2 regions of the Variovorax sp. 22077 genome follow, and region 1 is predicted to be linked to the other one. Evidence: riboswitches for the same ligand, from Rfam matches in the RefSeq annotation. Region 1 holds a riboswitch; the other holds the start of a gene.
The links. Region 1 has a riboswitch for glycine ahead of ACTJLF_RS26545 (D-amino acid dehydrogenase). Riboswitches for the same ligand answer to the same signal wherever they lie in the genome.

Region 1 (6,809 bases):
CGGTGCATACGACGGCGTTCAGGGCGCTGTTCGACGTGGGCCCCTCGGCTTTCCTGGAGGCGGTGCGCAGCGGCGGGCTGTGGTCGTCGTGCGACCGCGACCGGATGCAGGCCGAGCTCGATGTCTGCATCGGCCTCGCGAGCTTCGGCGGCAGTGCCCGGCATGCACCCGAGGCCTACATCGGCGGCCGCCACGAGGTGTTCCGTGACCCCTGCCTCGGCACACCGGGAAGCGGCAACCATTTCGTGGAGCTGCAGGTGGTCGACCATGTCCTGGACCGCCATGAGGCCTACCGTGCGGGCCTGAAGACGGGAGATGTGGTCGTGATGATCCACAGCGGCTCGCGCGACATCGGATTTCACGTGGGAGGGCGATGGATGGATCGCGCCCGCGCCGAGTGGCCTGGCGGCCTGCGCCATCCGAAGAGCGGTCTCTACGGTCTGGCGGGGCCGCTGGCCGACGAATACCTGGAGGCCATGGGCGTGGCGGCACGCTATGCATGGGCCAACCGTGTCGTGTTGGCCGAACTGGTGCGGAAGGATTTCGCTGAACTGCTCGGTGCCTCGTCGTCGAAGCTGGTGGTGGACGTGCCGCACAACGTCGTGCTGCGGGAACGCGGCATGAACATCCACCGCAAGGGAGCGACGCCGGCGAATGCAGGCGACCTGGCGCTTATTCCGGGCTCGATGGGCGACTACTCGTATCTGGCTTCCGGGCTCGGGCATGAGGACTGGCTCTGGTCGTGCAGCCATGGCGCCGGCCGGCGGATGCGTCGGCAGCAGGTGCGCGCGATGCGGCCCGCGACTGCCGACCAACAGGCCAGCTGGCAATGCGTGACCTTGCGCGAGGAGCGCCGGATCGAAGAGGCGCCGCAGGCCTACAAGCCTATCGGCGAGGTGATCGACGCGCAGGAACGCGCCGGGCTGATCCGCTGCGCGGTGCGGCTCAGGCCCTGGATCACCTTCAAGGCGTGATCCATGGCCTGCCGGCTCGTCAGCCCAGAGCGGGCTGAGGAACGCGGGGACTGGGCGCCGGCATCCCCGTGAACGCGAAATCCACCTCCGGCGCCAGCCCGCTCACGATCCGCGCGATCGACTTGCCCGAGCCGCAAGCGTGCGTCCACCCCAGGGTGCCGTGGCCGGTATTGAGGAACAGGTTCGGCAGCTTCGTCTTGCCGATCAGCGGGACGTTGCTCGGCGTGGCCGGGCGCAGGCCGGTCCAGAACTGGGCCTGGGTGGTGTCGCCGGCGCCGGGGAAGAGCTCCTCGACGCGGCGCACGATGGCTTCGCAGCGCACGCGGTTCAGGTCGCGGTCGTAGCCGTTGAGCTCGGCCGTGCCTGCGATGCGCAGGCGGTCGCCCGATGCGGAGGTGTAGCGCGAGAACACGAGCTTGAATTCGTCATCGGTCAGCGAGACCTGGTGGGCCTTGGAGGCGTCCTTGACGGGCAGGGTCACCGAATAGCCCTTGGCCGGGTAGATCGGCAGCCGGATGCCCAGCGGCGCTGCGTACAGCGGGCTCAGCGAGCCCATCGCCAGGACGAAGGCGTCGCCACGGATTCGCTGGAAACGGCCTTCGCTGTCGGTGGCCTCGACGTGGTCGATGCTGCCGCCGGCCTCGCGCAACGCGGTCACGGTGTGGCTCATCAGGAACCTCACGCCCGCGGCGGCGGCCAGCGCGACGAGTTCGCGCGCGAAGCGGTTGGCGTCGCCGGACTCGTCCTCGGCCGTATAGGTAGCGCCGGCCAGCTTGGGGCGGATGTGGGCGAGGGCGGGCTCGATCTTCACGGCCTCGTCGGCCGAGATGACCCGGCGCTCGCAGCCCAGGGCACGCATCTGCTCGGCGGGCTCGAGGGCGCCGTCGAACTCCTTCTGCGTCGTGTAGAAGTGGAGGATGCCTTGGGTGCGCTGGTCGTAGCTGAGGCCGGTGTCGCGGCGCAACTGTTGCAACATCGAGCGGCTGTATGTGCCGAGACGAACGATCTGCTCGATGTTGTGGCGGGTGCGCGCCGGCGTGCATTCGCGCAGGAACTGCAGGCCCCAGAGCCACTGGCGCATGTCGGCACGCATGCGGAAGAGCAGCGGGGCGTCTTCCTTGCCCAGCCACTGCAGCACCTTCAGCGGCGCGCTGGGGTTGGCCCAGGGTTCGGCGTGGCTGACGGATATCTGCCCGCCGTTGGCGAAGCTGGTTTCGGCGGCCGGTGTGGCCTGCCGATCAATCACGGTCACTTCGTGGCCGAGTTGCTGGAGGTAGTAAGCCGAAGTCACGCCGAGCAGGCCGGCGCCGAGGACGATCACGCGCATTTCAAATACCTTTGAGGTTGCAGCGCTTGAACGGCGATCGGGTGAGTACTATTTGTTTAATAGTAAGCAACTGGACGACCGCTGTCCAAGTTGCCGCTCCCCCTGTCCTCGGTACCTGAGAGATTCATTCGTTGCGCCATTGCAACGAATTTGCTCCTTCGGTGCGCCACGTGAAGTGGCGTCTCTCCAGACGGCGTTTCAGTTGATGCAGTACTGACCCCTTGCCGAAATCCAAGACTTCGTCGGGCCGACCTGAGCGTTTATGGGAGTTTGCGCCTTCGGTAGGGCCACCGGGGTGGCCCGCTCTCCTGCGGTATCGCGAACGATTGTAAACACGCCGAGGACAGAATGGTAACGTCTTGTGTTTCCGCCAATTGGCCCAATGGGATAATCGAACGTTAAGGTTCATTGCGACACGGCGATGACCTTCAACATTCAGGGGACCCCATGATCTTGGTTACCGGCGGCGCTGGCTTCATTGGCGCCAATTTCGTACTCGACTGGATCGCGACCAGCGACGAGCCTGTCGTGAACCTCGACAAGCTGACCTACGCCGGCAACCTCGAGACGCTCGCATCGCTCAAGAACAACCCGCACCACATCTTCGTGCAGGGCGACATCGGCGACAGCGCTCTGGTCGACCGCCTGCTGGCCGAGCACAAGCCGCGCGCCGTGGTCAACTTTGCCGCCGAGTCGCATGTCGACCGGTCGATCCACGGCCCCGAAGACTTCGTGCAGACCAACGTGCTCGGGACCTTCCGCCTGCTCGAATCGGTGCGCGGCCACTGGAGCGCGCTGCCGGCCGACCAAAAGGCTGCTTTCCGCTTCCTGCATGTGTCGACAGACGAGGTCTACGGCTCGCTTTCGAAGACCGACCCGGCCTTCACCGAAGAGAACAAGTACGAGCCCAACAGCCCGTATTCGGCCAGCAAGGCCGCCAGCGACCACCTCGTGCGCGCCTGGCACCACACCTACGGCCTGCCGGTGCTCACCACCAACTGCTCCAACAACTACGGCCCGTTCCACTTCCCCGAGAAGCTCATCCCGCTGATGATCGTCAACGCGCTGGCCGGCAAGCCGCTGCCCGTGTACGGCGACGGCATGCAGGTGCGCGACTGGCTGTACGTGAAGGACCACTGCAGCGCCATCCGCCGCGTGCTCGAGGCCGGCAAACTGGGCGAGACCTACAACGTGGGCGGCTGGAACGAGAAGCCGAACATCGAGATCGTCAATACCGTGTGCGCGCTGCTGGACGAGCTGCGCCCCAAGGCCGACGGCAAGCCCTACAAGGAACAGATCACCTACGTCACCGACCGCCCCGGCCATGACCGCCGCTACGCCATCGATGCACGCAAGCTCGAAGCCGAACTCGGCTGGAAGCCCGCCGAGACCTTCGACACCGGCATCCGCAAGACCGTCGAGTGGTACCTCGCGAACACCGAGTGGGTGCGCAACGTGCAAAGCGGCGCCTACCGCGAGTGGGTCGAGAAGCAATACGACGCAAAGGCCGCGGCATGAAGCTGCTGCTGCTGGGCAAGGGCGGACAGGTCGGCTGGGAACTGCAACGCAGCCTTGCGCCGCTGGGCGAACTGGTGGCGCTCGACTTCGACAGCACCGATTTCCACGCCGACTTCAGCAGGCCGGAGCAATTGGCCGAGACGGTGCTGAAGGTCCGCCCCGACGTGATCGTGAATGCTGCAGCACACACGGCCGTCGACAAGGCCGAGAGCGAACCCGAATTCGCGCGCAAGCTCAACGCCACGTCGCCCGGCGTGGTGGCCGAAGCCGCCCAGCAGATCGGCGCGCTGATGGTGCACTACTCGACCGACTACGTCTTCGACGGCAGCGGCAGCAAACCCTGGAAGGAAGACGACGCGACCGGCCCGCTCAGCGTGTACGGGCAGACCAAGCTCGAAGGCGAGCAACTGGTGGCGCAGCACTGCCCGCGCCACCTGATCTTCCGCACAAGCTGGGTGTACGCGGCGCGTGGCGGCAACTTCGCCAAGACCATGCTGCGCCTGGCCAAGGAGCGTGACAAGCTGACCGTCATCGACGACCAGTTCGGTGCGCCCACAGGTGCCGAGTTGCTGGCCGACGTGACGGCCCATGCCATCCGCGCCACGCTGCAGGATCCGGCCAAGGCTGGGCTCTATCACGCGATTGCGGGCGGTGAAACGACATGGCACGGCTATGCGCGCTTCGTGCTCGAAATGGCGCAGCAGGCCGGCGTCGAACTCAAGGCCGGCCCGCAGGCTGTCGAGGCCGTGCCGACCAGCGCCTTCCCGACCCCGGCGAAGCGCCCGCACAACTCGCGTCTCGATACCACCAAGCTGCAGACCACTTTTGGCCTGCGCCTGCCGCCTTGGCAGGAAGGCGTTGCGCGCATGCTGCGCGAGACGCTTTGAAGAACACCCACGAAAAAACAGAAGCATGACCAAGACGACGCAACGCAAAGGCATCATCCTGGCCGGTGGCTCGGGCACTCGCCTGCACCCCGCAACCCTGGCGCTCAGCAAGCAACTGCTGCCGGTGTACGACAAGCCGATGATCTACTACCCGCTGAGCACGCTGATGCTGGGTGGCATGCGCGACATCCTGATCATCAGCACCCCGCAAGACACGCCGCGGTTCCAGCAACTGCTGGGCGATGGCAGCCAGTGGGGCATCAATCTGCAGTATGAGGTGCAGCCCAGCCCGGACGGGCTTGCGCAGGCTTTCATCATCGGCGACAAGTTCGTTGGCAACTCGCCCAGCGCGCTCGTGTTGGGCGACAACATCTTCTATGGCCACGATTTCGTGAACCTGCTGGCGGATGCCGACAAGAAGCCGTCGGGAGCCACCGTGTTCGCGTATCACGTGCAGGACCCGGAGCGCTATGGCGTGGTCGCGTTCGACGCGAAGGGCAAGGCCAGCAGCATCGAGGAAAAGCCGCTCAAGCCGAAGAGCAGCTACGCGGTCACGGGGCTGTACTTCTATGACAACCAGGTTGTGGATATTGCCAAGGCCGTGAAGCCGAGCGCGCGTGGCGAGTTGGAGATCACCGCTGTTAACCAAGCGTACCTTGAGTTGAACCAGTTGAACGTGCAGATCATGCAGCGCGGCTATGCATGGTTGGATACGGGCACGCACGACAGCCTGCTGGAAGCGGGCCAGTTCATTGCGACGCTGGAGCATCGGCAGGGGTTGAAGATTGCTTGCCCCGAGGAAATCTCGTGGCGCAATGGCTTTATCTCCAGCGAACAATTGGAGAAGCTCGCGGCTCCGCTGGAGAAGAGCGGGTACGGGAAGTATCTGCGGCACCTGTTGAACGATGAGGTGCGGTCATGAAAGCCACGCCAACGGCCATCCCCGATGTGATGGTGATCGAACCTAAAGTGTTCGGTGACACGCGGGGCTTCTTCTTCGAAAGCTTCAATCAGAAAGCCTTCGATGAAGCTGTCGGCCAGCATGTCGATTTCGTTCAGGACAATCACTCGCGTTCAGCCAAGGGAGTGCTGCGTGGCTTGCACTACCAGATCCAGCAGCCACAGGGCAAGCTGGTGCGTGTGGTGCGCGGCGCGGTGCTCGATGTGGCAGTGGACATCCGGCGCAAGTCGCCGACCTTTGGTAAATGGGTGTCACAGGAACTGAGCGAAGAAAACCACAAGCAACTTTGGGTGCCCGCGGGATTCGCGCACGGGTTCCTGGTGCTGAGCGAAACCGCTGACTTCCTTTACAAGACAACTGACTACTACGCCCCTGCCAACGAACGCTGTATTGCCTGGAACGACCCGGCGATTGCCATCGCTTGGCCCGACCTGCAGACTGATTTCATCTTGTCCGCCAAAGACCAAGCCGGCAAACGTCTGGCCGACGCCGAAGTATTTGAATGACGCCGTGCGCGGTTCGCCGGCACGGTTATTTTTCGAGCGCTCGCCCCGTTTTCCTGTTCGCGCGGCTGCGTCTTGCGGCCTGCATTCGTTCGGCCAGCTCATCACGGCGGCGACAATGAAGAACCCCACCCCCTCGCATTTTTTCTAAGCGTTGCCAATGAATATCAGATCCACCGCCGTGTTTGCCCTGCTCCTGGCGGGAGTAGTGGCAACGGCGACAGGCTTGCAACATTTGAGTTGGCATTCGATCGCTGCTGTACGCTGGGACGCGCTAGAGCCGTACGCTGTGGTGTTGGCAGGCGGCATGTTGTTTGCCGAAATAGGTTCGCGCTGGCTCGGCATCCACCGGATTGCGGCAGGCGCGGTCGTGGCGACTGCCATTGGACTGGCCACGGGCTCGGCTGGCGCATTGTTTGTCGTGATATGGATCGTGCTCGCCAGCTATGTGGTGGGTTCAACCGTGCTAACGCTATGGAGCAAGCGCAGCGAAGTACCCTCGATCCTTATCTCTGTACTGGTAGGCGCCGTCGTCTATGGGTCGTTGATTGGCCTCGCTGCGCACCAGCCCGTCAATTATCCGGGTGTGTATGCGATCGCGCTGGCGTTGCCGGTCGTCTTTGGCTGGCGGCAGATTCG
Region 2 (6,809 bases), on a different contig from region 1:
TACAGCGTGGGATAGTGGTCCTTCAGGCGCGCGCTGATGTAGTTGGCGCTCAGGATGGCCGTCTCGGTCGCGGCCTGCAGGCCCTTGGCGCCCATCATGCGGCAGTACATCCAGCTGATCGGCAGCACCGCCGCGTTGCCCAGCGGCGCGGCCGACACCGCGCCCACGCCGTTGGAAGGCACGCCAGCCGTTGCGTGGCCCGGCAGGTAGGGAACGAGGTCTTCGACCACGCAGACGGGGCCGACGCCGGGGCCGCCGCCGCCGTGCGGGATGCAGAAGGTCTTGTGCAGGTTCAGGTGGCTCACGTCGCCGCCGAACTCGCCCGGCGCGGCCACGCCGACCAGCGCGTTCATGTTGGCGCCGTCCACGTACACGCGGCCGCCGTGCGCATGCACCAGCTCGCACAGCTCCTTCACGCGGGTCTCGAACACGCCGTGGGTGCTGGGGTAGGTGATCATCACCGCGGCCAGGTTGGCGCTGTGCTTCTCGCAGGCGCGCTTGAGGTCGTCGATGTCGACGTTGCCCTGCGCGTCGCAGGCCGTCACCACCACCTGCAGGCCGACCATCTGTGCGCTGGCCGGGTTGGTGCCGTGCGCGGAAGACGGAATCAGGCAGATGTTGCGGTGGCCCTGGCCCTTGGCCTCGTGGAAGGACTTGATGGCCAGCAGGCCCGCGTACTCGCCCTGCGAACCCGCGTTGGGCTGCAGGCTGATGCCCGCGTAGCCCGTGGCCTCGCACAGCCAGGCGCGCAGCTGGGCGTCGAGCTGGGCATAGCCCTGCAGCTGGTCGGCCGGCGCGAAGGGGTGGATGTTGGCGAACTCGGGCCAGGTGATGGGGATCATCTCGCTGGTCGCGTTGAGCTTCATGGTGCAGCTGCCCAGCGGGATCATGCTGCGGTCGAGCGCGAGGTCCTTGTCCGACAGGCTGCGGATGTAGCGCAGCATCGCCGTCTCGCTCTTGTGGGTGTTGAACACCGGGTGCGTGAGGAATGCGCTGGTGCGGCGCAGGTCTTCGGGGATCAGCGGCGTGGTGTTGCCGGCGAGCTCGTCGAAGCGCGGCGCCTGCGTGCCGGCGGGCGCGAACAGGGCCCACAGCATTTCGACGTCGGCGCGCGTGCTGGTCTCGTCCAGCGAGATGCCCAGGTGCTGCTGCAGGCGTTGGCGCAGGTTGACGCCTGCTGCCTGCGCGCGCTCGATGATCGCCTGCGTGTCTTCGCCGGTGCGGATGGTCAGCGAGTCGAACGCGGTGGCATTCACCGGCTCGCGGCCCATCTGCGCGAGGCCCTTGGCCAGCACGGCGGTGAGGGCAGCCACGCGCTGCGCGATGCGTGTGAGGCCGTCGGGCCCGTGGTACACGGCGTACATGCTGGCCACCACGGCCGGCAGCACCTGCGCGGTACAGATGTTGGAGGTGGCCTTCTCGCGGCGGATGTGCTGCTCGCGCGTCTGCAGCGCGAGGCGGTAGGCCGGCTGGCCGTGCGTGTCGACGCTCACGCCCACCAGGCGGCCCGGCAGCGAGCGCTTGAACTCGTCGCGGCAGGCCAGGTAGGCGGCGTGCGGGCCGCCGTTGCACAGCGGCATGCCGAAGCGTTGCGTGGTGCCGCAGACGATGTCGGCACCCCATTCGCCCGGAGGCGCGAGCAGCGTCAGCGCCAGCAGGTCGGCCGCGACGATGAAGGCCGCGTCGCACTGGTGCGCGTGGCCCGCGAGCGGACGCAGGTCGTGCACGTGGCCGGTGGTGGCAGGGTACTGCGCGAGCACGCCGAAGAAGGCGCCGCTCACCATCAGGTGCGGCAGCGTTTCCGACACGGTGCTCACCTTGACCTCGATGCCCAGCGGCGCGGCACGGGTCTTGATGACCTCGATGGTCTGCGGATGGCAGTCGCCCGAGACGAGGAACACGTTGCTCTTGCTTTTCACGCTGCGCTTGGCGAGCGTCATGGCCTCGGCGGCGGCGGTGGCCTCGTCGAGCATCGAGGCGTTGGCGATGGCCATGCCCGTGAGGTCGCACACCATCGTCTGGAAGTTGAGCAGGGCTTCCATGCGGCCCTGCGAGATCTCGGCCTGGTAGGGCGTGTAGGCGGTGTACCAGGCGGGGTTCTCGAGGATGTTGCGCAGGATCACGCCCGGCGTGTGGTTGCCGTAGTAGCCCTGGCCGATGAAGTTGCGCAGCACCTTGTTCTTCGACGCCATCGCCTTCAGCTCGGCCAGCGCGTCGGCTTCGGTCACCGGCGCGGGCAGGCGCATCGGCCTGGCACGGCGGATGGCGGCGGGCACGATGCCGTCGATCAGCTCCGCGCGCGTTTCCGACCCGATCGCCGGCAGCATGCGCGCCTCGTCCGCCGCATCGATGCCGATGTGGCGGGCAATGAATTCTTCGGCGTTCTCGAGTTCTTGCAGGGTGGGGAGGGCAGCGGGCTTCGACATGGCAGGGCTGGTGATAAGAGCTTGGGGCGGGGGAGCGGGGTCAGAACGCGGAAGTCGCGAAGGTTTTGCAGAGGTCGCGGAAGGAGAACCAGGAGTTGATTCGGTTTCTTCTGCGACTTCTGCCTGGTTCTTGTATTCCTTCTGCGTTCGGCTGTCCGATTTCTGGGATCAGGACTCGGCAGCGAACTTGTCGTACGAGGCCGCGTCCAGCAGCGCGTCGAGCTGCGAGGGGTCGCTCAGCTTGACCTTGAAGAACCAGCCGGCGGCCAGCGGGTCGCTGTTGGCGAGAGAGGGGTCGGCGCGCAGCGCTTCGTTCACTTCGGTGATCTCGCCCGAGACGGGCATGAACACGTCGGCGGCGGCCTTCACCGATTCGACGACACCGGCGACTTCGCCCTGGGCGAAGGTCTTGCCGATCTCGGGCAGGTCGACGAACACCACGTCGCCCAGCGCGTCCTGCGCATGCACGGTGATGCCGACGGTGGCCGCGTCGCCTTCGGCCGACACCCATTCGTGGTCCTTGGTGTACTTGATGCTCATGGTGGAAAAACTCCTCGTGGAAAAAATGTTTCGGGGTACAGAGCCTAGCCGTTCAGCCGCGGTAGTAGCGGGTGGGCACGAAGGGCATGGTCGACACCTCCATCGGCACCGGCTTGCCTCGCACGATGGCCTGCACGCGCGTGCCGGGTTCGGCGAACGCGGTGGCCACGTAGCCCATGGCGATGCAGCGGTCGGCCGTGGGGCCGAGCAGGCCGCTGGTGACGAGGCCGATGTCCTGGCCTTCGAAAGACTGCAGCACCGTGTCGTCGCGCACCGGAATGCGCTCCAGCGCCACGAGGCCCACGCGCTTGCGCTTCAGCGTGTCGTGGTCGGTGCGGCCGGCCGCGCCGGCAGTGGCCGTGGCGAGCTGCGCAAGCACCCTGGCCGCGCCCGGAAAACCGCCTTCGCGCGCACCGCCCGCGCGGCGCACCTTCTGCATCGCCCAGTTGAGCGAGGCCTCGACGGGCGTGGTGGTGGTGTCGATGTCGTTGCCGTAGAGGCACAGGCCCGCTTCGAGCCGCAGCGAATTGCGCGCGCCCAGGCCGATGGGCTTGACCTCGGGCTGGGCCAGCAGCAGGCGGGCGAGGCGTTCGGCGTCGGATGCGGCCACCGAGATCTCGAAGCCGTCTTCGCCGGTGTAGCCGCTGCGGGTGACGAAGGCCGCAATGCCGCCGATCTGCACAGCGCCGCCAGTCATGAACACGAAGCGCTCGACGCCGGGCGACAACCGCGCCAGCGTGGCCGCGGCCTGTGGGCCCTGCAGCGCGAGCAGGGCATGGTCGGGCAGGGGGCGCACCTCGCAGCGCGAGCCGATCTTCTGCTGGATGTGGGCGATGTCGGCCGCCTTGCAGGCGCCGTTGACGATCACGAAGATCGAGCCGTTGCCCTCGTTGAAGAACATCAGGTCGTCGAGGATGCCGCCCTCGTCGTTCAGCAGCAGGCCGTAGCGCTGCTTGCCGGCGGGCAGGTCGATCACGTCGACGGGCATCAGGGTCTCGAACGCGGCCGCGGCGTCGGGGCCGACCAGGCGCAGCTGGCCCATGTGTGAGATGTCGAACAGACCGGCCGCGTCGCGCGTGTGCTTGTGCTCGGCCATCAGGCCGGCGGGGTACTGGACCGGCATCGAATAGCCGGCGAAGGGCACCATGCGTGCGCCCAGCTCCAGGTGGAGGTCGTACAGCGGCGTCTTGAGAAGTTCGGTAGCGGATGCGGAGGAAGCGGCCACGGGGCACTCCAAAGGGGCAGTCGAAATCCATGACGCAAGCCATGGGCCACCCCTGCTGTCCGCTTTACCTGAGAGATTCGCCCCACGATCGGGGTTTGCTCCTTCGGTGGGCCGCTGCCTGTGTTTGGCGGCGGCCTCTCTCCAGCAAGGAAACGCCGGTTTTCACCGGCGCCTCGTCAGTCCTTTTGCCTGAGCGTTCGGGGGAAACTTCCCCCTGCGCCTTCGGCGGCCCCGGCATGCGGGGCTCTCTCCTGACCCCGGGGAGTGTAGTGGATCGCGCGGCATGGCCGGCGATTCGGGCTTTTGCGATCAGCGCGCCCACAGGTACCAGCCCCCGGCGGCGACCGCAATCCACACCGCCACGGCCAGCGCGGCGCCCCAGCGGCTGGTCGGCCTGGAGCCGGCACGCTGGATCCAGGCATCGGCCTGCAAACGGCATTCGGCGAGGACGGATGCCGGAATCAGCCTGATCGTGAGCCAGATCAGCCCCGGCAGCAGCAGCACGTCGTCGACGTAGCCCAGCACCGGCACGAAGTCGGGGATCAGGTCGATCGGGCTCAGGGCATAGGCCACCACGAACACGCCCAGCGCCTTGGCATACCAGGGCGTGGCGGCGTGCCGGCAGGCGAACCAGAGCGTGACGCCGTCGCGCTTGAGGCGCCTGGCCCAGTTGCGAAGCCGCTCGGACAGCGCGGGTGGGGGACGCGAGGAAAGATTCACCCGGCGATGGTGTCACAGCCCCGGCCGGGGTCTTCAGTGAATCACTTCGGCCGGCGGCAGCAGCCGGTCGATGCGCTCGCGCAGCGATTCGGCGCGCTCCACGCCGGCGGTCTTCTCGATCTCGGTGAGCATCAGCGCGGCGATGGTCAGCATCGCCTCGCGGTCGCGCGCCTCGCGCAGGGCGTCGCGCATCTGCAGTGCGAACTTCGGGTCGCGGCGCACGAACATGCGCTCGCAGATGTCGAACAGGAACATGCGTGTGGTCGCCAGCGAGCGCTTGCCGTCGAAGGTGTCGGCGGCGGTGGCGACCTGGATCGGCTCGACGGCCGGGATGGGCGAGGGCGCGGGCTGTGCGGGAGGCTCGGCCGGTGCGGCTGCAGCCTTGGGGCCCTGCAGGTAGCCCTTGTCGATCAGCGCCTGGATCGTCCGCTCGGCTTCATCGCGGTTGGGGAAGAGGGGACTGAAGTCGGTCAGGGAGCGCCGGCCGTCGGCCATCAGCAGCAGGGCGCGTTCGCGCTGGGTGAGCGTGCGCTGTCCGCCCTGGAGTTCGTTGCGCGCCTTGTCGGTCTTGGTGGGAAACATGGCAGCCACAGCCTTGGGGAAACGAAGGCTGCAGCATGGTTGCAAGCGGTGACACCTTCGTGAACCGTTTGGCTTACAGGGCCATTGGTCCGGGCGCCTGCATCATCCGCCCGCGCCCTCCTTGCGGATGAGCCAGCGGCCCCCGACGCGCTGAAGCTCCAGCGTCTTGCGGCTCTTCTCGCGCAGCTTGTCGGCGCTGTAGGTCTGCTGGAAGCTGGCGGTGGCCGCCTGTCCCTTGAGGCTGATGACGAGGCTGTCGATCTCCACGCTGATGGCGGCCTTCTCCTCGATGCGGGCGCGGCGGTCGGCCTCCCATGCCTTGCGGTCCTGGCCGCGCGGCGGGGTGAAGTCGGGCGCGTAGGCGGCGAGGTAGCGAGTCACGTCGCGTGCGGACCATGCCGCGGCCCAGGCGCGCACTGCAGACTCGACTTCACGGATGCCTGCTGCGGGATCGGCCGGCGCGGCGGCGGCTGCCGGCGTCGTCGGCGCTATTGGCGCTACCGGCGCTCCTGGCGCTACCGCCGTCGTCGGCCCGGCGCCGAAGGCAGCCGGAGCCAGCAGCGTGCTCCCCAATACGCAGCTCAGGAATCGATTCATGGCGCAGTGTCCCTCCTTGTCGTTTCGCCGGCCCTTCGGCCCTGCGCCCGATTCTGGCAGCGAACATGCGCCGGGCCGCTTTCAGGCGGCGGCTCCCTCGGCGTCGACAGGCATCGTCTGCATGGTGCGATTGCGCAGCTGCAGCGCGAGCACCGCCGCCACGCACAGCAGGCAGAGCACGGCGGTCAGCGTCACGCCGAGGCCGCGCGCGTCCGACAGCATGCCGAAGAGCGGCGAGACCAGCCCGCCCACCGACAGCGCCAGCCCCAGCGCGATGCCGCTGGCGGTGGCCGGGTTGCGCGGAAGGTAGTCCTGCGCGAGCGTCACCTGCGCCGCGAAGGGCAGGAACATGCACAGGCCGAAGAGTCCGGTGCAGGCCAGCGCCCAGCCGGCGCTCGGTGCGAGCACGATGCCCGCGAGCGAGGGCAGCGCGAAGAGGTAGCCCGCGCGGATCGTGCCCATGCGCCCGATGCGGTCGCCCAGCCACCCACCGAGCAGCGTGCCGACCGCGCCCGCCGCAGTGAACGCGGTGAGCGCCGCCGCGCCCTGGAAGGCCGAGCCGTGCAGGTCGCGCGTGATGCGCAGCGACAGCATCGACATCACCGTGACGTATGGGATCGACCAGCCCACGATGGTCGCCACCAGCAGCCCGAAGGCGCGCCAGTCGTTGTGCGGCTTCATCAGATGGTCGCCGGCCTTTCGCGCCCCCGCGGCGGCAC

Region 2: another riboswitch for glycine. It lies ahead of gcvT (glycine cleavage system aminomethyltransferase GcvT); the one in region 1 lies ahead of ACTJLF_RS26545 (D-amino acid dehydrogenase).

What each region holds. Positions count from the first base shown of each region.
Region 1 covers NZ_JBQEQC010000022.1:70,983-77,791, reverse strand. The annotation lists gene ACTJLF_RS26550 (RtcB family protein) at 1-974, shown strand, start outside; gene ACTJLF_RS26545 (D-amino acid dehydrogenase) at 994-2,301, opposite strand; glycine riboswitch at 2,394-2,501, opposite strand; glycine riboswitch at 2,519-2,622, opposite strand; gene rfbB (dTDP-glucose 4,6-dehydratase) at 2,749-3,819, shown strand; gene rfbD (dTDP-4-dehydrorhamnose reductase) at 3,816-4,706, shown strand; gene rfbA (glucose-1-phosphate thymidylyltransferase RfbA) at 4,732-5,628, shown strand; gene rfbC (dTDP-4-dehydrorhamnose 3,5-epimerase) at 5,625-6,173, shown strand; gene ACTJLF_RS26520 (hypothetical protein) at 6,331-6,809, shown strand, end outside.
Region 2 covers NZ_JBQEQC010000024.1:53,763-60,571, forward strand. The annotation lists gene gcvP (aminomethyl-transferring glycine dehydrogenase) at 1-2,426, opposite strand, end outside; gene gcvH (glycine cleavage system protein GcvH) at 2,595-2,966, opposite strand; gene gcvT (glycine cleavage system aminomethyltransferase GcvT) at 3,019-4,191, opposite strand; glycine riboswitch at 4,237-4,346, opposite strand; glycine riboswitch at 4,367-4,447, opposite strand; gene ACTJLF_RS27810 (YkvA family protein) at 4,501-4,911, opposite strand; gene ACTJLF_RS27815 (hypothetical protein) at 4,945-5,493, opposite strand; gene ACTJLF_RS27820 (L,D-transpeptidase Cds6 family protein) at 5,596-6,090, opposite strand; gene ACTJLF_RS27825 (MFS transporter) at 6,172-6,809, opposite strand, start outside.